2 linked regions of the Latilactobacillus sakei subsp. sakei DSM 20017 = JCM 1157 genome follow. The protein of the gene in region 2 interacts with the protein of the main gene of each other region in a pairwise test. Links are inferred from orthologs where the notes say so. Each region holds a gene or a part of one and is shown on either strand. Other genes may lie near its edges. The genes, in order: LEUCM_RS09630 and topA.

Region 1 (11,055 bases), 470 kb from region 2 along the record:
ACTTAATGTGCTTAATATGATGCTTGGGAATATAAAGCTAACGATACCGGCAACCACAATCACACCACCAAACGTGATTTGCGTTCGCAAATCACGCGTCACTAACGCTGACATCAATTCTTTAATCGCTTTAACTGAAAAGCCGAGAATCAACGGTAAGATGACGATGTTAAATGATTGCTGACCAATATGTAGGACTGGCCAAAAGCCCCAATCAGGTAACTGATTAGTGCCTGGTACTAAAAAGAAAACGGGTGCTAAGTAGATTTGACGGCTCGTAAACATCGCTGTCATCCGCCCCCGACTGCTAGTGATGACGTGTGGTGTCACCACCTTAGTGGCATCCCACTTTTGTAAAAAGCCAGTTAGGATTGTAATTAAGCCTGCTACAATTAACAGTTCTGCTAGCAAACTGTTACCCGCTAGAATTTGATATTGTGGCCAAATCATTGCACTGATTAAATACAATAAAGCACTTAATAGTATTAAGACGTTACCCGCAAAACCAATTGGCATCAAAAATAAGGCTACTACCGCGACAATTTGGTAGACTAACCACCAATTTAAATTAATTGTGACGCCTAACAACAAGGTACAACAACTGAGCGCTAAACCCGCTAATAACCCGTGCCACCAAAATAGTTTCAACTCTGGCCACTTAGGATTAACGGCAATTCTAAACGTCTGTCGTTCATGTTTGATACGATGTAGCGCTAACCAAAAAGCAAACACAATCGCCACCCATAACAATGGTGTCGTGAAAAAGGTAAGCAACATATTAACGAACATCTCCATTAAATAAACCCTCCAACCTATTCAATCCCGCCAACCTGAAAACGATGCCAATCGCATCTGTCGAACAGACCGCCGAACTTTCCCCATAAGTATAGCATTTTGCCCCGTTAACTGCCTAGCCCTTAAAAACGCTAAAAAAGGAACCCCAGCTAAAAAGCTGAGATTCCTTTTTGTAAATCAGTATGATTACTTGTTAGATTTTTAAGAAACGACGCATTGAAACGACTGATCCCAAGGCCCCGATAACAATCCCTAAAATAGCCATTGTTAAATCGAGTTGGAATAAGAACATGCCTGGTCGTAAGAGTGAGTAACCGGCAGAAGCCATGTTGAGGGCCATATGATTATAAACCCAAACATAACCAAAATCGATCACGATAACCGGAACAATTACCCCCAACAATCCGGTCCAAGCCCCTTCAAAGAGGAATGGCCAGCGAATATAGGCATTAGTTGCCCCAACTAAACGCATAATCCCGATTTCGTCACGCCGTGATAAAATCGTAATCCGAATCGTATTTGAGATTAAGAAGACAGCTACGAATAAGAGTAACGCTGCAAAACCTAAGCCCCATTTGCGGATATTCTTCATCACGCTAAAGAGTTTCTTAGCATTATTACCACCATAAGTAGCGTCGTAAACGTGCGCTAATTTCTTAGCCTTTTTAGCGACCCCAATCGTTTTATTGGGATTCGTTGTGCTGACCATATAAACATCATAAAGTGGATTATCGTCGCCGGTAAACATCTTGAATGATTGGCCGTAACTACCAACCACCTTATTCAATTCTTTTTTCCGACTTGAATAAGTGACTTTTTTGACGGACGCCATTTTTTTAAGTTTCTTTTCTAACTGGTTTTTCTGGTCCTTGGTCGTACCACGTTCAACCATTACCCGGACGTGCACGTCATTTTCGATATCATTTGAAATTTTATTAAAATTAAAAATCATCGCAAAAACAACGCCGACCAATAGTAATGTGACTGTAACAGCACTAACAGCAGCGACTGACATCCAGCCATTACGCTTTAAACTCTTAAAACTATCATTTAAATGGCGCTTCAACGTTCTAATCTTCATAGCCATACTCACCTTCTTTTTCATCCCGGACTAAACGACCATCTTCAATCGCTAAGACACGATGCGTCCGTTCGTTAACCATTTGTCTGTTATGAGTCGCCATTAAAACAATTGTTTCTTTATTGTTGATGGCTTCTAAAATATCCATAATGCCTTCTGACGTTTCTGGATCTAAGTTCCCAGTTGGTTCATCAGCAATTAAGACTTCTGGATAGTTGACAATTGCCCGTGCAACAGCAACTCGTTGTTGTTCCCCACCAGATAATTCGTTAGGGAAGCGATCATTTTTGGCTTTTAGACCCACTAATTCAAGCACTTCAAGTACTCGTTTTTGGATGACTTCGGGTTCAGCTTCAATGACTTCCATTGCGTAAGCGACATTTTCAAAAACTGTCAACCGTGGCAATAATTTGAAATCTTGGAAAACCACACCGACTTTACGGCGTAAATAAGGGACTTCCCGATCTTTCATGTTCACTAAATCAAAACCAGCCACTTCAATTTCACCACTGGTGGCCTTTAATTGATGATATAACATCTTAATAAATGTTGATTTACCAGCACCACTTGGCCCAACAATATAGGCAAATTCGCCAGCATCAATCGTTACGGATAAATTCTTGATTGCTGTGACACCATTTGGATATTCTTTGGACACATTCGTCATTCGAATCACTGAGGTAACACTCCTTTTTAATTGTTCATCATGTAATCTACAAAAAACACTAGTCGTATCTTATTATAGCATGCCGTCTTACTTATTCGGCATCAAAATTAGTAAACTCTAACGAATCCCTCTGCCAAGCTTAATTCGGATTTTTTTGGCTCAATTGCCATTGTAAGTACGCATACATAAAGGGATCTAAATCACCGTCCATGACGGCTTGACCGTTACCTGTTTCGTAATTAGTCCGGTGATCTTTAACCATCGTATAGGGGTGGAAAACATACGATCTAATTTGTGAACCCCAGCCAATTTCGAGTTGTTCACCCTTGATAGCGGCTGCTTTTTTGGCCTGTTCTTCTTGTTCTTTTTGATATAACTTGGCTTTCAACATGTTCATCGCAGTTTCTCTATTTTGCAACTGTGATCGTTGTGCTTGCGAACTGACGACAATCCCCGTTGGTAAATGGGTTAAGCGGACGGCTGAAGAGGTTTTATTGATATGTTGGCCACCAGCCCCACTGGAACGGAAAACGTCAACCCGCAAGTCTTCTGTGCGCACTTCGATATCAATTGATCCGTCTAATTCAGGCATCACATCGACCGAACAAAATGATGTATGGCGCCGACCGGCTGAATCAAATGGTGAAATACGAACTAAGCGATGGACCCCTTTTTCAGAGCGCAATAATCCGTAGGCATTATGGCCCTTGATCATCAAAGTGACACTCTTAATGCCGGCTTCTTCACCGGCTTGATAGTCCTCTGTTTCTACGGTAAAACCGTGCGCATCTGCCCAACGTAGATACATCCGTAATAACATCGCACCCCAGTCTTGAGATTCTGTTCCGCCAGCACCAGGATGTAATTCGACAATTGCGTTATTGCTGTCGTATTCACCTGATAATAATTGCCCCAATTCATATTGGCGCATCTGACTTTGAATCTGCTCTAAGTCGGCTTCAAAGCTCGCCTGTAGCTCGTCATCAGGTTCTTCTTGTAATAACTCTAAAGTGACACTCAATTCCTCAAACTGCGCCTGTAATTGGTTAAAAGAATCATACTTTTCCTTTAACACATTATTTTGATCAATTAATTGTTGCGCTGATTGTTGGTCATTCCAAAAATCAGGATCGCCCATCTGTGCTTCATTTTGTGCGATGCTTTCTTGAAGGCCTTCTAAGTCAAAGAGACCCCCTGAACTGCGTTATTTTACTCTCAATTTCGTTTAATAAATGTCTTGCTTCACTTAATTCCATTTGATTAACCTCTTTTTGATTTCATGCCATTAAAAAATGGCTAAGTCAATTGCCTCAGCCATTCGTTAATTAGCGTCGAATATTTTGACGAATTTCCGCCTTCATGAAGAGTCGAGTTGTATCGTAATCGATATCACTAATCATTTCTTCAAACATTCTGTAGCCTTCTTCTTGATATTCAACCAATGGATTCATTTGACCGTAGCCCCGTAATCCGATTGAATTTCTAAGTTGATCCATTGCGTCGATGTGGTCTGTCCAACGTTCATCAACAACACGGAGAATAACAACTTTTTCAAATTCAAGCATTTGATTTTCATCAGATAATTGTTTTTGTTTTGTTGCATAATTCTTTTCTGCAAAAGTCATCAATAATGCTTCGATTTCTTCAGCTGACTTGCCTTGTAACTTCTCAAGTGTTAATTGTTCTTCACTAACCATTGAAGTCGTTGCAAAATCATGAATTGCTTCAAGGTTCCAATCTGCTGTATCACCTTGTGTGTGCAATTGAACGATTCGTTTAACCGTTCTTGAAATCATTGGCATAATCACTTCTTTTAAGTTGTCTTCTGCCATAATGACTTGCATCCGTTGTTTATAAATGACTTCACGTTGTTCACGCATGACATCATCGTATTGAAGGGTTTGTTTACGTGTATCATAGTTATTCCCTTCAACCCGTTTTTGTGCGGCTTCAACTTGGCGCGTAATCATCTTACTTTGGATGACAGCATCGTCGTCTGAAATCTTCATCCGATCTAGGAATGCTTTGATTCGTTCTGAACCAAAACGTTTCATCAAGTCGTCTTCCAATGACATATAGAATTGTGTTTCACCAGGATCACCTTGACGACCAGCACGGCCTCGAAGTTGGTTATCAATCCGTCGTGATTCATGACGTTCAGTACCGATAACAGCTAAACCGCCTAAATCTGTGACACCAGGTCCTAATTTAATATCAGTCCCACGACCAGCCATATTAGTAGCGATTGTAACAGCGCCCCGTTGGCCAGCATTCATGATGATTTCAGCTTCTTTGAAATGGTTTTTCGCATTCAAGACAGCATGTGGCACATTATTTTCGTCTAATAAACGTGATAGTAATTCTGATGATTCAACCGCAACCGTCCCAACTAATGTTGGTTGGCCTTTTTCGTAACGTGATTTGATGTCCTTCACAACGGCGTGGAATTTACTTTCAAGCGTTGGGTATAACACATCTGATTTATCGTTACGTGCGATTGGGCGGTTAGTTGGAATTGAGATAACTTCCATATTGTAAATTTCACGGAATTCTTCTTCTTCGGTTTTAGCCGTCCCAGTCATCCCTGAAAGTTTGTTATACATTCTGAAATAATTTTGATACGTAATGTTGGCCATTGTTTTGGTTTCATCTTGGATTTCAACGCCTTCTTTGGCTTCAATCGCTTGATGTAAGCCATCTGAATAACGACGACCATCCATCACACGTCCAGTGAATTGATCAACGATCAAGACTTCACCATCTTGAACCACATAATCGATATCCTTCAACATGATGAAATTAGCACGCAATGATTCATCCAAATGATGCGTCAAAGCTGTATTTTCAATGTCATATAAGTTATCTAGACCAAAATTAGCTTCAGCTTTGCCAATACCGGCTTCTGTTAAACTAATTGTTTTTGTAGGCCAATCGATTTTATAATCTGCATCTTCTTTTAAGGTTTTCACAAAGCGGTCCGCACGGATATAAAGTGCCGTTGATTTTTCTGCTTGTCCAGAAATAATCAAAGGTGTCCGGGCTTCATCAATTAAGATTGAATCCACTTCATCGACAATTGCAAAGTTCAATGGACGTTGTACCATTTCTTCTTTGTAAACAACCATGTTATCACGTAAGTAATCAAAGCCAAGTTCACTATTAGTTGAGTACGTAATATCAGAGTTGTAAGCATCGCGTTTTTCTTCAGGGGTCTTCGCGTTTAGGTTCAAACCAACTGAAAGCCCTAACCAGTTATACAATTCACCCATTTCAGTCGCATCACGACTTGAAAGGTATTCATTGACGGTAACAACATGAACCCCTTGACCCGCAAGCGCGTTCAAATAAACGGGCATTGTGGCGGTTAACGTTTTACCTTCACCAGTTTTCATTTCAGCGATATTACCTTCGTGTAATGTAATCCCACCAATAATTTGAACCCGGAATGGGAATAAACCAAGCACACGTTTAGCGCCTTCTCGAGCGACCGCGAATGCTTCAGGTAAAATATCGTCTAATGTTTCGCCATTTGCTAATCTTGTTTTAAATTCAGGTGTCTTAGCTTGTAACGCTTCGTCAGATAAATTACTGTATTCATCTTCATAAGATTGTACTTTATCGGCAATTTTGCCCATTCGTCCAACTTCACGTTTATCGCTTTCTACCCATGATTTTAGAAAATTTGCCATGTATTATAATTCTCCTCTGAAAATTCTGATCACTATGATTTTAATTAAATTTTAGAATTACTGGACCACTAACATCTTATTCTAACATTTATTACAGTCAATTAAAACCTGATGCTTAAACAAATACATGCGATTAGGCATAAAATTAACCCTATTACCTATAGTCTTATTCTGAAAATAAATAAAGGGCTCGAAACAAACACTATTTTGTTTGTCTCGAGCCCTTCACGATGTTTATTTAAAATTTTTTATTCATCTGTTTCGATCAAACCATAACGACCATCTTGGCGTTTGTAAACAATGCTTGTGCCATTTGTTTCTGAATCTTCAAAGATAAAGAATTCATGACCTAACATGTTCATTTGTAAGATGGCTTCTTCGCTATCCATTGGTTTTAATGAAACACGTTTAGTTCTAACAACTTGCATTGGTTCTTCTGGTAAAGTTTCTTCAGAAGAAACCACTAATTCAACACCCTTGATACCACGTTCACGTGATTTACGATTAATTTTTGTTTTATATTTACGAATTTGACGTTCTAGTTTATCAGTTACCAGATCAACACTACCGTACATGTCTGGTGATGTTTCTTCGGCTCTAAGAACCAAGTAAGGGAGCGGAATAGTCACTTCGACCTTCGCTGTTTTATCAGGATAGACTTTCAAGTTAACGTGTGCAGTTGCTGTAGCTGATTCATCAAAATATTTTTCGAGTTTGCTGATTTTCTTCTCAACATAACTCCGAATTGCTTCTGTGACTTCAATATTTTCTCCACGGACATTAAAACTTAGCATATGATTTCTCCCCTTTCACAAATAACCCCATTGGTTATTTGTCACCCAATAATTGATAGATTATTGGGGCTTTGTTACTAAGTTCATTATATATAAATTGCGGCCAATAGACAAATAAAACGATTACTATCTGGCTAAAGTAATCGCATTAATTGTAGCTTGGGGATAATTAGCACGCAGACATTGTTGTGCATGCCACACCGTTCGGCCCGTCGTATAAATATCATCCAAGATTATTATCGATTGCGGCTTATGCGGTAATTTTTGCGGTACCAATTCAAAAAATTGCGGACTTGCAAGACGTTCTGCACGATTTTTTTGTGCTTGACCCTTCTCTGTCGGCCGCTTTTTCAATAACGATGTTAACGGAAAACAAGTTTCGAATAAGCCTTGGACTGGATTAAAGCCCCGTTCTTGTTGATGTTGCTCATCAGATGGAATAGGCACGTAAGTTACATTGGATTTTACTGGAAACCGAGTTCGAATGTCGCGTTCGAATAATAGCCGTAATTGATAGTCTCCTTGGCCCTTATAACGTTGAAAATATAACTGCATCGCTCGGTTATAAGTAAACAGCGCCTGAGTTTTAAGATGCTGCTGAGGATAACGTTGTCGCCACTGCTGACAATCAGGGCACAAAATACCCGTTAGCAGCGGTCGACTACAGTCCGAACACCGATGACCACTAATGCGTTCAAACTGCTGTAAACAGACTTGGCAGATATGCGGATTAAGTAGTGGTTTTAATTGCAAAAGTTGCTTGATACTTGGCTTTTCGATAATTAAATTGTGGCACATTAAACAGTTGATTGTAATCGCCGTCCCCTCTGATTTTGGGCCTTAATTTGCCGACAAGCGCCTTTGATCGCCCGCGTATAGTCTTGATAATAAAAATGAACCGGATTTTGGGCGTAATCTTTATGCCGTCCCGCTCGCCCGGCAATCTGGACCAAAACGGCTTCGTTAAACACCATGTGTTCCGCGCCTAAGACCAAAACTGCAACGTTTTTAAACGTAACGCCCCGTTCTAAAATGGTGGTCGTCACCATTAGCTGAATTTGTTGTGCTCTAAACGCCGTAATCTTTTTGATCTGATCCGGATCGTTAGCATGCAATGTTTCAATCCTGACCGCCGGCAATAAGGTTGATAACCGATTGGCAACTGGTTGCAATAACCGCACTTGCGGCACGAATAACAAAATCTGTTGTGTTTTTAAACAAGTCTGGCAATCCCGCTCAAGTCGTTTAGGTAACCGACCTTTTTTTAATTGGGCCCGCCAATTAAAAGCGACGTGCCTATGTGGTTCTGGTAATAGATGACCATGAAAGCGGAGCGGTAATTCGCTAACCGTCATTTGTTTAGCAGCAATTGCCCGTTTAATAGCGGGGGTCGGAGTCGCCGTTAAATATAATAAAGCACATTGGGGCTTGCAGGCTTGTTCAACTGCCGTGACTAAAACGGGATTATCAACAAAAGGAAAAGCATCGACTTCATCGACAATCACAGTGTCAAAGGCGTGATAAAACTTCAGCAACTGATGCGTCGTGCAAATCACTAACTGCGTATAGCGATAGGGCTCAGTTTGCTCACCGTGCATCAACATGATACTAGCCGTTGCAAAGGCAGCTTGCAGGCGCGGATAAAGTTCCAAGCAAACGGCGACTCTAGGCGCTGCCAGACATACCCGCTGACCCTTTTGAAGCGCAACTAAAATTCCTTGAAAAAGCATCTCGGTCTTCCCTGCGCCGGTCACGGCCGTTAATACGTGCCGTTTTTGTGTTTGAACCACCTCAACCACCGCTTGGGCAGCTTGTTCCTGATGCGGTGTTAATTGCCCCTCCCACGTCAACTTTGGTATGTTATTTTCGAATAAATGACACTCCGGTACCGTGTATAACCAATCGCCCTCTACCAAACGACCAAATAACAAACATTGCGCGCAATAATGGCGCCCATCTGGTAAGCAGGTTTGCGGCGGCACCACTTGCTGACAACGTTGGCAGACTAGGCGATGCTTGACCCGTAAAAACGCAGGTCGCCGCTTAATCTGTGGTAAACTATAGTTATTATTTTGCGTATCGGCTAACTGGGCCGCCGTAAACTGGCGACCACAGGCAATTACTTGTTGTCCCATTTGATTTGCTCCTTTAGAACTAACATACGCAATCGGAATTTATTTTTTTGAGGTGACCTCCATGGAAAGTTATTTAACCGTTCAAGCAGACGGGCAGTTTGAACTTGAAATTAAAAAGTCCCGTTTTATTTGTCAAATCGCTCGGGTTAGCGATGAAGCCGCTGCCCAAGACTTCATCGACCAAGTTCGTAAAACACATACGAAAGCTAATCATAATTGTTTCGCCTATCAACTGGGACAACCTGCTAATATTCAAAAGCAAAGCGATGATGGTGAACCTAGCGGCACTGCAGGTGTGCCAATTCTTGAAGTCTTGCGTCAAATGCAACTTACAAACCTCTGTGTTGTCGTTACTCGGTATTTTGGTGGAACTAAGCTAGGCACTGGCGGTTTAATTCGTGCTTATAGCCACGCGACTTCCGCTGCTCTCGAGCATCTCGGTATCGTTCAAGGAATCGAACAAACTGCCTGTCATTTAACCATTGATTATGCACAGTTTGACTCCCTTCAAAATCGCTTAGCACAACTGGATTTGATTGCTCAGGATATTCAATACACAACCAATATCCAACTAACGGTCTGGCTCCCCACCGAAGAAGTCCCTGCCTTTGAGGCCCAAATGACGGAATTGCTCAATGGTCAGCTCACCTTAGGGCTTGGACAACAACAATTTAACGAAGTCCCCATCAGCGCGCAAGCGATTCACGACTTGCGTTATCAAAAATAACCATCAAAAAAAGGATTAGCCAGTGGCTAATCCTTTTCTTCGTCTTTAGGTTTTAATAATCGTTTTAGTAAGTGTAATAGTGGTTGGTGATTCTCGCCAACTAACCCAATTGATTCAACAAACAATTCTAGGCCAATCAAGACCGCGATTGTTAAGGCTAAGCTCCCCCACAATGTTGATAATGGGTATAGTAACGAAATGAGTGAGAAAACCAACGCTAAACCGTAAATAACCAATACCGTTTGCCGGTGTGATAATCCTAATTGCATCAAGCGGTGATGTAAATGATGTTTATCCGCTTGTGAAATTGGTTTGCGGTTTAAGATCCGCCGTAACATTGCGTAAACCGTATCCGTAATTGGGACCCCTAAAATAATAACTGGAATCAATAATGTAATGAAGGTTACGTTTTTCAACCCCTTCAAGGATAGGACCGCAATCATGAAACCTATAAACAAGGCCCCCGTATCCCCTAAGAAAATCTTGGCGGGATGGAAATTATGCGGCAAGAAGCCGATTAACGCAGCCCCTAAGCAGAAAATCATAATTGAAACACTCACATTGGTAATCGATAGGAAGAAATAGGCAATTACACCCATCGTGAATAGCGCGATGATTGAGACCCCGGTCGCTAAACCGTCTAAGCCATCAATTAAGTTCACCGCATTGGTAATCGCTAAGATCCAAAAAATTGTAATTGGAAAACTTAACCATCCTAATTTGAAAGTCCCAACAAGCGGAATTGTTAGGATATTCATCCGCACACCCGCTAAGAAGTAAATCACTAAGGCAGCGATTAAAATCCCTAACATTTTTTCTTTAGGGCTTAATTCTTTGATATCATCAATCATCCCGGTGATGATGATAATACATTCTGCTAAAAAGATGCTAAATAGTTCGTGCGTCGGAAACTGTCCGCGCAATAGAATAAAAGTGCCTACATTAAAGGCAATAAAAATCGCCAAACCACCCATTGAGGGCATTGCTTTCTTATTCACTCGGCGAGCATTGGGTTTATCAACCGCGCCTAAGACAAAAGCTAAGCGTCTAACGAGCGGTGTAATTGCGGCCGAAACGAGCATGGTCGCAAACAACCCAACGATGATTCTAAACATGGGCATCATTTGATTCGCCTACTTTCTCTAACATTCACTTTATTATACAAAT
Region 2 (11,152 bases):
AAAAACACTTGCAGAAAACGAGCATCTCAATCCCTATATTAGCGACGACGATCATTTCCACCCTAATCAAAAAGGGTATCAACTCATCACCAACGCTTTTTGGCAACAGATGAATGCACACCAAAAAGATTGGACCAAGTAAGGAAGTTAGTTAATGCAAACCAGACAAGATTTAAAAAAGGAACAAGTTAGTCCTAAACGAACGATTAATTATTGGAAATATAGCTTTATTGTTTTACTAGCATTAGTGATTGGTACGCTCGGTTTTATCGCCTATAACGTTAGTGCACCGCAAACTAAGCAAGTTCAGACTGAAAAAATGATCAAAGCTGACAGTACCTTTGATATTCAGATGCACAAGAAGCAAATTAATAGTGTAGTGGCCTATTATCTTGAAAACTACCTCGAGAATTCAAAGGTGAAGTACAACTTTACCCTAGATCAACAAGCAATTCTTTCTGGTCAATTCAAATTTTTAGGCTTTCCGGTCGAATTCAACCTCTTTTTCAAACCATATGTGCTTGAAAACGGTGATATTCAACTACGTGCTAAGCAATTAGCTGTCGGTCAACTGAAAGTACCGATGTCATTTGTTTTTAATTACATTCAACGTCAATATAAATTCCCTAAATGGGTTGTTTTAAATGCGCATAAGAGTCGCATTACCTTGCGCTTGAATGAATTTAAGTTAGCTAACGGGATGCAAGTCAAGGCCCGCCATATTGATTTGAAGAACGATAAGATTGATTTATCCGTATACGTGCCACTAAAAAATAAGAAATAAGGTGTGCAAAATGAAGCAGAGTTTCTATCGGTATCTCATGACACAACGCGATCCGAATAACTACGAACCAGTTGCGCAATTTGCCAACAATGCTTTCTTCGATCAATCATTCCCTAAACATGAAGGGGACTATGAACTGTTATCCCAATATTTGGAGTTAAACGGTAGTTATTTACCGAGCATGCTAATTTTTGACGAGGCCTATCAGCTATATCAAGAAAGCGAACAGGCATAGTAAAACAGTGATTGAGGCGATTTAATGAGACGGAAACTAGCAATCGCAGGTAATTGGTTTTTAGCAATTCTCGTGGCCGGACTGGTTGCTTTTGTCATCCGGTCCTTCTTTTTGGTGCCGGCGACGGTTGCTGGGAATTCAATGCAACCAACCCTTAAATCGGGTGATCAACTCTTATTGAAAAAGTTTGGGCAGGTCCATCGCTTTGAAATTGTTGTTTTTCGCTTAGCCAATGGGACCACTTACGTGAAGCGGGTGATTGGTCTACCGGGTGAGCATATCGCTTATCAAGAGGGCCAATTATACGTTAATGACCGGCCAGTCGTGGAATCTTTTTTGAAGCAATCGCAGCAAAAGACGGTTTTAACCTCCGATTTTGATTTAAAAACATTAACGGATCACGATCGGATTCCGGCTAACCAATACTTTGTTCTCGGGGATAATCGTCGAATTAGCAAGGATAGTCGCACGTTTGGCACAATCGAACGTGAAACAATTATCGGCCGCGCAGTAGGCGTTTATTGGCCGTTTGAAGATATCACTTATTTTAAATAAACGAGAAAGGTTACGACTGCGGGTCGTAACCTTTTTAATTTAAGCCGTCAAGTTCGCGCTGAGGTATGATAGAATTAAGAATAATACTATCGGTAAGAGATGTATTCATCTTAAACAGTAATAAAGGAGTTATTATGACAATACAATGGTACCCAGGTCACATGGCCAAAGCACAAAAACAAATTAAAGAACGGCTCAAGGCGGTTGATTTAATTTTAGAAATTGTGGACGCCCGTGTACCGGAATCTTCAATTAATCCAATGATTCAAGAATTAGGTCAAAACAAACCCATTCTATTAATTATGAATAAGGCCGATATGGCTGATCCACGACGGACACAACAATGGATTGAAACGTTCAAGAAACGCGGCATTACCGCAATTGCCCTTGATGCACAGCATAAGGCTAAGTTACCCATGATCGAAAAAGTAGCACAAGAAATTTTAGCTGAAAAATTGGCTAAAAAACGTGCTAAAGGGATTCGTAACCCGGTCATCCGGGCGATGTGTGTCGGCGTGCCTAACGTTGGCAAATCAACGATTTTAAATCGTTTAGTTCAAAAGAATATCGCTGTAACGGGTAATCGCCCAGGTGTGACGAAGAACCAACAATGGTTGAAAGCCGGACAAACACTTGAATTGCTCGATACACCAGGGGTTTTATGGCCTAAGTTTGAAGACCCAACAATCGGCAGTAAATTAGCCCTTACCGGTGCGATTTCAGATGCCATCTATCATCCAGATGATGTCGTTATTTTTGCCTTAGAACACTTCAAAGAATATTATCCAAGTCAACTTCAAAAAGTTTATAAGGTGACAGATGCCGAACTTGAAGAACCAGCTGCAGAATTAATCATGATTTTAACCAAACGGTTAGGCTTCAAAGAAGATTATGACCGTTTCTGCGTGAAGTTCATTAATGATGCGCGCCAAGGTAAATTAGGTCGCTTCACTTTAGACGTTGTCCCAGTGGAGGCGTCATAAGATGACCAAAGCACAATCGATTGCTGAAATTAAGCAATTATTACAAGCACCAGTGACCGAAGAGCAGTTGGCCACTTTTGCGGCTGATTCGCGGGCCGGTGTTCAGAAATTGGTAGTTCAATATCATAAGCGAGCGGCAAAATTAGCGGCTCAAAAAGCAGCTTTTGAAGAACGGCGTCAAATGGAAAAAGCGCTCTGGCCTGATTATCCGTTGGTCGCCGGAATTGATGAGGTGGGTCGTGGACCACTAGCCGGGCCCGTTGTGACGGCCGCTGTGATTTTGCCCCATGATTTTGATCTTTGGCAGGTCAATGATTCCAAACAACTGTCATTTAAGCTCAAACAAGAGTTGTATCGAGAGATTATGGCCCAGGCAGTCAGTGTTAGTATCGGAATTGCGTCACCTGAACGGATCGATACCGAAAACATTTACCACGCAACAGAATTAGCAATGGGTGAAGCAGTCGCTGGTCTGGATAAACAACCGGACTACTTATTAGTGGATGCAATGACCGTACCGACTGATATTCCCCAAGAAAAATTAATCAAAGGCGATGCCCGCAGTATTAGTATTGCCTCAGCCAGCATTGTCGCAAAAGTCATTCGGGATCAATTGATGATTAATTACGATCAACAATATCCGGGTTATGATTTAGCCAACAATATGGGGTACGGGACAGCTAAGCATTTAGCGGGGCTTGCTGAACTCGGGGTTACACCAATTCATCGTCGCAGTTTTTCCCCTGTTCAAAACGGTTTATAGAAAAATAAAACAGCTCTTTTACGGATTATTAATTAACGTAAAGGAGCTGTTTTTGTGTTAACTAAAAATCAATTACTCTTAAAAGTACATTTAGCGGCGGGTTTTGGGCCTATTAGTGAATTACGCTTGGCGGCGTGGCTAGCAACCAGTCATAATTGGGCGTTATCGGCGTTAGAAATTGCGCAGATTACGCGCTTGCCGGAACGTTATTGGCCGACTTTTCAAGCAAGTTTTCAAAGTACAACCTTACAACGCCAATGCATCGAACATGAAGTTCGAACGACTTATTTAACCATCTTAGATAAAGATTACCCACAACGCTTATTGGAAACCTATTTGCCGCCCGTTTTGTTATTTTATCGTGGTGATTTAAGATTGTTAAAACAGCCATGTCTCGCGGTAGTCGGGGCGCGTCAAGCGACTCATTATTCTAAACAATCACTAGAACAGTTATTACAAGGACTAACTGCCACTACGATTATTAGTGGGTTAGCACAAGGAGCGGATGCGATGGCCCACGAAGTTGCCTTGCAGCGTGGTTTGGCCCCAATTGGGGTGATTGGCACGGGCATTAATTGCAGTTATCCACCACAAAATGAGCATTTACAACAGGTAGTTGCTGAAAAAGGTTTGTTATTATCTGAATACGCTCTTGGTACACCAGCCCGGCGCTATCAATTTCCAGCCCGTAATAAAATCATCGCGGGGTTATGTCATAGTTTAATTGTGACGGAAGCACGGCACAAGAGTGGTAGCTTGATTACCGCTAACTTGGCCCTTCAAGCTAATCGCAATGTCTATGCAATTCCGGGGCGCATTGATCAATCACTGTCACAGGGGTGCAACCAATTAATCGCCGCGGGAGCGACACCATTGTTAGATAAAAACATATTAATAGAAGAACTACGTTATTTTGATTAAGCGAAACTGTTTTGGTTGACATTCATAATCCCTCCTGTTATTATTAAAACAACAAGTTACTTATAAAGTAACAAATAAACCACTAAGGGGATTTTAAATTATGAAATATGCAATTACAGCTGTAACAGGACGTTTTGGCCAAGTAGCCGTTCACGAATTAGCAAAATTAGTACCTGCTTCAGATATTATTGGTTTGGCACGGAACGTTGAAAAAGCCCAAAAGATGGTGCCAGCAGGCGTTACCGTTCGCCCTGGGGATTATACACAAGAAGCAATATTAGCAGACTCATTACAAGGTGTTGATCGCCTACTATTCATCTCATCGCAACCAGGCGCAGAAGTCCCACGTGATCAACAACATATGGCCGTTGTCCGGGCTGCTAAAAAAGCCGGTGTTAACTGGATTGGTTATACAAGTTTCCCCCACGCTGACCAAACAACTTCTGGTTTAGCTGAAGACCACCGTAAAACAGAAGCGGCTATTATCGAATCTGGTATTGCGCATTCTTTCTTACGTAATAATTGGTATCTTGAAAACGAACTCGATACAATTAAAGGTGCTATTGCCGGTCAACCATTTGTTTATGGCGCTGGTGACAGTCATGTTGGTTGGACACTTGAACGTCTTTATGCTGAAGCAGCCGCTAAGGTATTAGCCATGACTGATGCAAAAGACATTTATGAATTCGCTGGTGCACCCGCAACTTATGCTGATTTAGCCGAAAGTGTTGCACAATTGACTAATCAAGAATTTGCGGTATCATCATTAAGTATTGCTGAGTATCAAAAAGGGCTTGAAGCAAGTGGTTTACCTGCTGAAGTCGTTGGTGTTGTTACAATGATTCAAAGCTTAATTCGTGATGGTGAATTAGATGAAGTTTCAAGTGATTTACCAGATGTCTTAGGTCGACCATTGCCATCATTAACCGCAGCCCTTCAAGAATTGTTACCAGCAGAATCAAAGTAGAGAATCCGTTTGAAATTGAGGTTAAACGATGAAATATTCCCACAAACTAAGTGATGCCATCCATATCTTAGCTTATGTCGAAATTTATCAAGATGGGGACTTATCGAGCCAGTCAATTGCTGGCAGTATCGAATCCAACGCGAGCTTAGTGCGTCGGTTGATGTCCCTTTTGGTGAAAGCTGACTTATTGGAGAGTCGTCCAGGGACGATTGCGCCTAAATTAGCACGGCCAGCAGAGCAGATTAGTGTTTTAGATGTCTATCAGGCGCTTGATACTGATCAGCAATTGTTGCACATCGATGAAAAGACCAATCCGCAGTGTTTGGTGGGTGCTAATATTCAATCGGCATTGAATGACGCTTATGATCAGGTTCAAAAAGCGGCTGAAGATCAGATGGCGCAAATTAAGTTGGCCGGCATTATTGCAGATATCTTAGCTAATAGTGCGCAAGTCAACGCTTAAAAAACAAGGTAAGGATAAAAATTATTTTTTATCACACCTTGTTTTTTTGTGGTTTAGTGCGGTAGGATTGGTTATGAATTTGTTATAATCCACTGTTTTTCTGATAAGTTTCCTTTGAATACGGGGAAACCTATGCTATGCTTTAATCTGATAATCACTAGCGCGCGTTTAGATTTGACAAACGGCGCCCATGTCACATATTATTATGTACGATTTTGAACAAAGCGTTCTGTTGAAAGGGGTTTGTCCATGGCAGGCAAAAATTTAGTCATTGTAGAATCACCTGCAAAGGCCAAAACAATTGAGAAATATCTTGGACGCAACTATAAAGTCGTTGCAAGTAAGGGTCATATCCGCGATTTACCCAAGAGTCAAATGGGTGTGGATTTCGAAAATAATTATGAACCTAAATATATTTCAATTCGCGGTAAAGGCGAAACAATTAAAGAATTAAAGAAACACGCTAAAAAAGCGGATCATATCTATCTAGCAGCCGATCCCGATCGTGAAGGGGAAGCAATTGCATGGCATGTTTCGCATATTTTAAAATTAGATCCAACCGATAAAAACCGGGTGGTCTTCAATGAAATTACCAAAGACACTGTTAAGAGTGCCTTCAAAAATCCACGTAGTATCGATATGAAATTAGTCGATGCCCAACAAGCACGACGGGTATTAGACCGAATCGTGGGTTATTCAATTAGTCCACTCCTCTGGCAAAAAGTTAAAAAAGGCTTGAGTGCCGGTCGGGTGCAATCAGTTGCGTTAAAACTCGTGATTGATCGCGAACAAGAAATCAAAGCTTTCAAACCTGAAGAATATTGGTCATTAGATGCCGAATTCAAGAAGGGTCGCAGTAAATTTAAAGCTAGTTTCTACGGTTTAAACGGTAAGAAAACAGCTTTAGGCAATAACGATGCAGTACAAGATGTCTTAAAGCAAATTGATAAGACGCAACCTTTTACAATTGAAGATGTCAAAAAGCGTGAACGCAAGCGTTTTGCGGCGGCACCTTTTACCACTAGTTCACTGCAACAAGAAGCTAACCGGAAGTTAAACTTTAGAACCCGTAAAACGATGATGCAAGCCCAACAGTTATATGAAGGGATTAATCTCGGGGGTAAAGAAGGCACGGTTGGGTTGATTACGTATATGCGTACCGATTCAACCCGGATTTCAACGGGTGCCAAACACGAAGCGTCACAATTCATTCACGATAACTATGGTGAAGAATACGCCGCTGTTAAAGCCCATAAGACGAAAAATCCAGAAGGCGCACAAGATGCCCATGAAGCAATCCGTCCAACTTCTGTGATGCGGACACCTAAGAGCTTAAAAGATGTTTTAACAAACGATCAATATAAGATTTACAACTTGATTTGGTCACGATTTGTTGCCAGTCAAATGACACCCGCTGTCTTTGATACAGTGGCGGTTAAGATTAACCAAAACAACGTCTTATTTAAGGCTAATGGCTCACAAATGCGCTTCCCAGGTTTTACTAAGCTATACGTTTCATCCCGCGATACCGAAGATTCAGCGAAAGATAACTTATTACCTGAATTAGCGGTTGGCGATGAAGTGAAATTAGCTAAAACCGATCCAGCGCAACATTTCACGCAACCACCGGCACGTTATTCTGAAGCCAACTTGGTTAAAGCGCTCGAAGAAAACGGCGTTGGTCGTCCCTCAACCTATTCACCAACGATTGAAACGATTCAACGACGCTATTACGTGAAGTTGAATGCTAAACGATTTGAACCAACGGAATTAGGTGAAATCGTCAATAATTTAATCGTCGAATTCTTCCCAGATATTGTCAGTATCGACTTTACTGCCGATCTTGAACATCGTTTGGATGAAGTTGAAACGGGCCAAGAAAATTGGATCAAGATTATTGATAATTTCTACCAACCTTTTGAAAAAGAAGTTGAAAAAGCTAGCGTTCAAATCGAAAAAATTCAGATTAAAGATGAACCGGCTGGGTTCGATTGTGATATTTGTGGGGCGCCAATGGTGGTCAAAATGGGCCGTTATGGTAAATTCTTCGCCTGCAGTCGCTTCCCAGATTGTCGCAATACCAAGGCAATCGTCAAAGAAATCGGTGTGACATGTCCTAAGTGTGGCAAGGGGCAAGTTATTGAACGTAAATCTAAGAAAAACCGGTTATTCTACGGCTGTGATCGTTATCCAGACTGTGATTTTGTCACATGGGATAAACCAGTCGGCAGAAACTGTCCTAAGTGTGAACATTACTTAGTTGAAAAGAAAATTAAAGGCGGCAAACAAGTCATCTGTCCTAATGGTGATTATGAAGAAGCCGTTCAAAAATAAGAGAAAATTTGAGGTAATTAGATGACGACAAAACCTTTTGTAAATGTGATTGGTGCCGGCTTAGCTGGTTCCGAAGCGGCTTGGCAAATCGCCAAACGCGGTGTTGATGTTCATTTATACGAAATGCGGCCGGTTAAAATGACGCCCGCTCATCACACGGAACAATTTGCGGAATTAGTTTGTACCAATTCACTACGGGCAAATCAAGTCACGAATGCGGCTGGTTTGATTAAAGAAGAGATGCGCCGTTTAGATTCAATTATTATCGCTGCAGCGGACGAAAATGCCGTTCCCGCTGGTGGTGCGTTAGCTGTTGATCGGACACCATTTTCACAAACGGTCACCGACAAACTCGCTAATCATGAACGGGTAACCGTACATCACGAAGAATTGACCGCTTTCCCAGAAGGCCCTACAGTAGTTGCTACTGGTCCATTAACGTCACCTGGTCTAGCAGAAGAAATCAGTGCGTTAAACGGTAGTGAAGGTTTGTATTTCTACGACGCCGCTGCACCAATCCTGGATAAAAACAGTATCGATTTTGATAAAGTTTACCTTAAGTCACGGTATGACAAGGGTGAAGCAGCTTACTTGAATTGCCCAATGACTGAAGCGGAATTCGAAGCCTTTTATAAGGCCTTGATTTCAGCAGAAGTTGCTGAAATGCACGACTTTGAAGATGAAAAATTCTTCGACGGTTGTATGCCAATTGAAGTCATGGCAAAACGCGGTATCAAAACAATGTTATTCGGACCTTTAAAACCAGTTGGGCTTGAAAATCCCAAGACCGGTGAACAACCTTATGCTGTTGTTCAATTACGTCAGGATAATGCCGCTGCAAGTCTTTATAACATTGTTGGGTTCCAAACTCATTTGAAGTGGGGCGAACAAAAACGCGTTTTCCGGATGATTCCAGGTTTAGAAAATGCTGAATTTGTTCGTTACGGTGTTATGCATCGTAATACCTTCATGAAATCACCAGACGTGCTATTACCAACTTACCAATCAAAACAACGTTCTGATTTATTCTTCGCCGGTCAAATGACAGGTGTCGAAGGGTATGTTGAAAGTGCTGCTTCTGGCTTAGTGGCTGGGATTAATGCTGCTCGTTTAGCATTAGACACAGAACCAGTTACTTTCCCAGCAACAACGGCAATGGGTTCAATGGCACATTACATTACGCATACCAGTGCCAAACATTTCCAACCAATGAATGCGAACTTCGGAATTTTCGAACCTTTAAAACAACGAATTCGCGATAAAAAAGAACGGAATCAAGCACTTGCAGACCGTGCGTTAGCAAGTATTGACACATTTAAAGAAACACTCTAGGTAAACACCTTTTAAATCCCGCTAAGCTTGTGGTAAAGTATTATTAACCAAGCTTGGAGGGATTTTTTTGGCGCTTGAACAAGATTGGATTAATTTGTTTTTACAATACTTAATTGTTGATCGACACTATTCACCAGAAACGCAAAAGGCCTATCAAGCCGATATTAAAGCGTTTGTCGATTTTTTGGCCGCTAATGGGGGCCTGACCTCCTTTAAACAGGTCGGCACCCTTGAAGTACAAACTTATTTGAATGAAATGGATCAAAAAAAATATAGTGGCGAAACGATTGCGCGCCGGATTTCAAGTTTGCGGTCGTTTTATCGCTACTTGGTACGCAACGAATTTTTACAGACTGATCCGTTTGAAACGGTCCAACTCAAGAAACAACGCCATAAGTTACCCCGTTTTTTCTATGAAAAAGAAATGGATACGTTATTTGCCGCGATTGTGGGGCAAGAACCGCTAACCCAACGTAATCGCGCCATTCTTGAGTTATTATATGCAACAGGGATGCGGGTTAGCGAGTGTGCCCAACTCACGATTGGCCAGATTGATTTTGGTTTACGGGTTATTTTGGTACATGGTAAAGGGAATAAGGATCGTTACGTGCCTTTTGGCAATCACGCGACTAAGGCTTTGCAGGATTATTTAGACGATGGTCGGGTGCAATTGATGGCCAAACGCCAGCAAGAACATGATGTGGTTTTCGTCAACCATTTAGGAAATCCGATTACCAGTCGGGGAATTGAATACGCATTGGATCAAGTGGTTAAAAAGACCAGTTTAACCAGTGGCATTCATCCCCACATGATTCGGCATACCTTTGCGACCCACTTATTAGACCACGGGGCGGATTTGCGAACGGTTCAGGAGTTATTAGGCCACAGTAGTTTATCGACGACCCAGATTTACACCCACGTGACGACGGCCCATTTACAAAAGGATTACAGGCAGTTCTTCCCACGGGCTAAAAACTAGGACTAAAGAACGATTTTTTTAATAAAAAAGAGCGATAGAATTAGCACACAGTCTTAAAGACTGCTAAAATGTGATTAACGCTATTTAAAGGAGCAAATCAAATGACAACAATTTGTGCAGTAAAACATAATGGTCGGACAGCAATTGCTGGCGACGGACAAGTAACAATGGGCGAAAAATTCGTCACAAAAGATTCAGCGAAAAAAATTCGCCGGATTTACGGCAATAAAGTCGCAATTGGTTTTGCCGGTGGCGTTGCAGATGCGTTTACGTTACAAGAATGGTTTGAACAAAAATTAGAAAAATACTCAGGTGATTTACAACACGCCGCTGTTGCCTTGGCACAGGACTGGCGTAAAGATCCAACGCTTCAAAAATTAGAAGCAATGTTGATTGCCATTAACGAAACAGATATTCTTTTGATCTCAGGTAACGGTGAAGTCATTACCCCTGATACACTTGCTGAATCAGGTGATCAAGTGATTGCGGTTGGTTCAGGTGGTAATTTTGCCCAAGCAGCTGCAACAGCCTTGATTTTAGAAGGTAAGCCCGAATTAACAGCAGAACAAATCGTTGAAACTGGCGTGAATATCGCTGGTGGCATCGATGTTTATACGAACCACAACGTGATTGTGGAATCATTTTAGGAGGTGGCCCAGATGGATTTGATGAATAAGACACCCAAATCAATTGTCGCTGAATTAGACAAGTTTGTAATTGGCCAAGATAAAGCTAAAAAGGCCGTAGCGGTTGCGTTATATAACCGTTACCGTCGGATGCAATTAAGCACTAAGATGCAACAAGAAATTACACCTAAAAACTTATTGATGATCGGA

Evidence for each region.
Region 1: the proteins of topA (region 2) and LEUCM_RS09630 interact in binary tests that used the Escherichia coli proteins (3 or more experiments, as listed by UniProt). The link is inferred for Latilactobacillus sakei subsp. sakei DSM 20017 = JCM 1157 from one-to-one orthologs.

The regions. Positions count from the first base shown.
Region 1 is NZ_AP017929.1:1,903,166-1,914,220, forward strand. What follows is about bases 8,218-11,055. They hold LEUCM_RS09630 (YigZ family protein), read left to right. Parts: upstream 8,218-9,222; coding sequence 9,223-9,888; downstream 9,889-11,055. Other genes in these bases: LEUCM_RS09625 (ATP-dependent helicase ComFA), read right to left, coding at 8,218-9,161; LEUCM_RS09635 (glycosyltransferase family 4 protein), read right to left, coding at 9,915-11,003. In the rest of the region: LEUCM_RS09590 (PDZ domain-containing protein), read right to left, coding at 1-795; permease-like cell division protein FtsX, read right to left, coding at 989-1,876; cell division ATP-binding protein FtsE, read right to left, coding at 1,866-2,552; preprotein translocase subunit SecA, read right to left, coding at 3,869-6,232; hpf (ribosome hibernation-promoting factor, HPF/YfiA family), read right to left, coding at 6,481-7,026; LEUCM_RS09880 (ComF family protein), read right to left, coding at 7,153-7,581; more of LEUCM_RS09625, read right to left, coding at 7,824-8,217.
Region 2 is NZ_AP017929.1:1,433,622-1,444,773, forward strand. What follows is about bases 5,528-8,462. They hold topA (type I DNA topoisomerase), read left to right. Parts: upstream 5,528-5,920; coding sequence 5,921-8,005; downstream 8,006-8,462. Other genes in these bases: LEUCM_RS07215 (Rrf2 family transcriptional regulator), read left to right, coding at 5,528-5,671; trmFO (FADH(2)-oxidizing methylenetetrahydrofolate--tRNA-(uracil(54)-C(5))-methyltransferase TrmFO), read left to right, coding at 8,027-8,462. Also shown: LEUCM_RS07175 (SGNH/GDSL hydrolase family protein), read left to right, coding at 1-142; LEUCM_RS07180 (YpmS family protein), read left to right, coding at 155-784; LEUCM_RS07185 (YozE family protein), read left to right, coding at 795-1,019; lepB (signal peptidase I), read left to right, coding at 1,044-1,574; ribosome biogenesis GTPase YlqF, read left to right, coding at 1,706-2,557; rnhB (ribonuclease HII), read left to right, coding at 2,559-3,320; DNA-processing protein DprA, read left to right, coding at 3,375-4,241; LEUCM_RS07210 (NAD(P)H-binding protein), read left to right, coding at 4,342-5,208; more of LEUCM_RS07215, read left to right, coding at 5,237-5,527; more of trmFO, read left to right, coding at 8,463-9,337; tyrosine recombinase XerC, read left to right, coding at 9,405-10,316; ATP-dependent protease subunit HslV, read left to right, coding at 10,418-10,963; ATP-dependent protease ATPase subunit HslU, read left to right, coding at 10,976-11,152. UniProt on the Escherichia coli protein: Releases the supercoiling and torsional tension of DNA, which is introduced during the DNA replication and transcription, by transiently cleaving and rejoining one strand of the DNA duplex.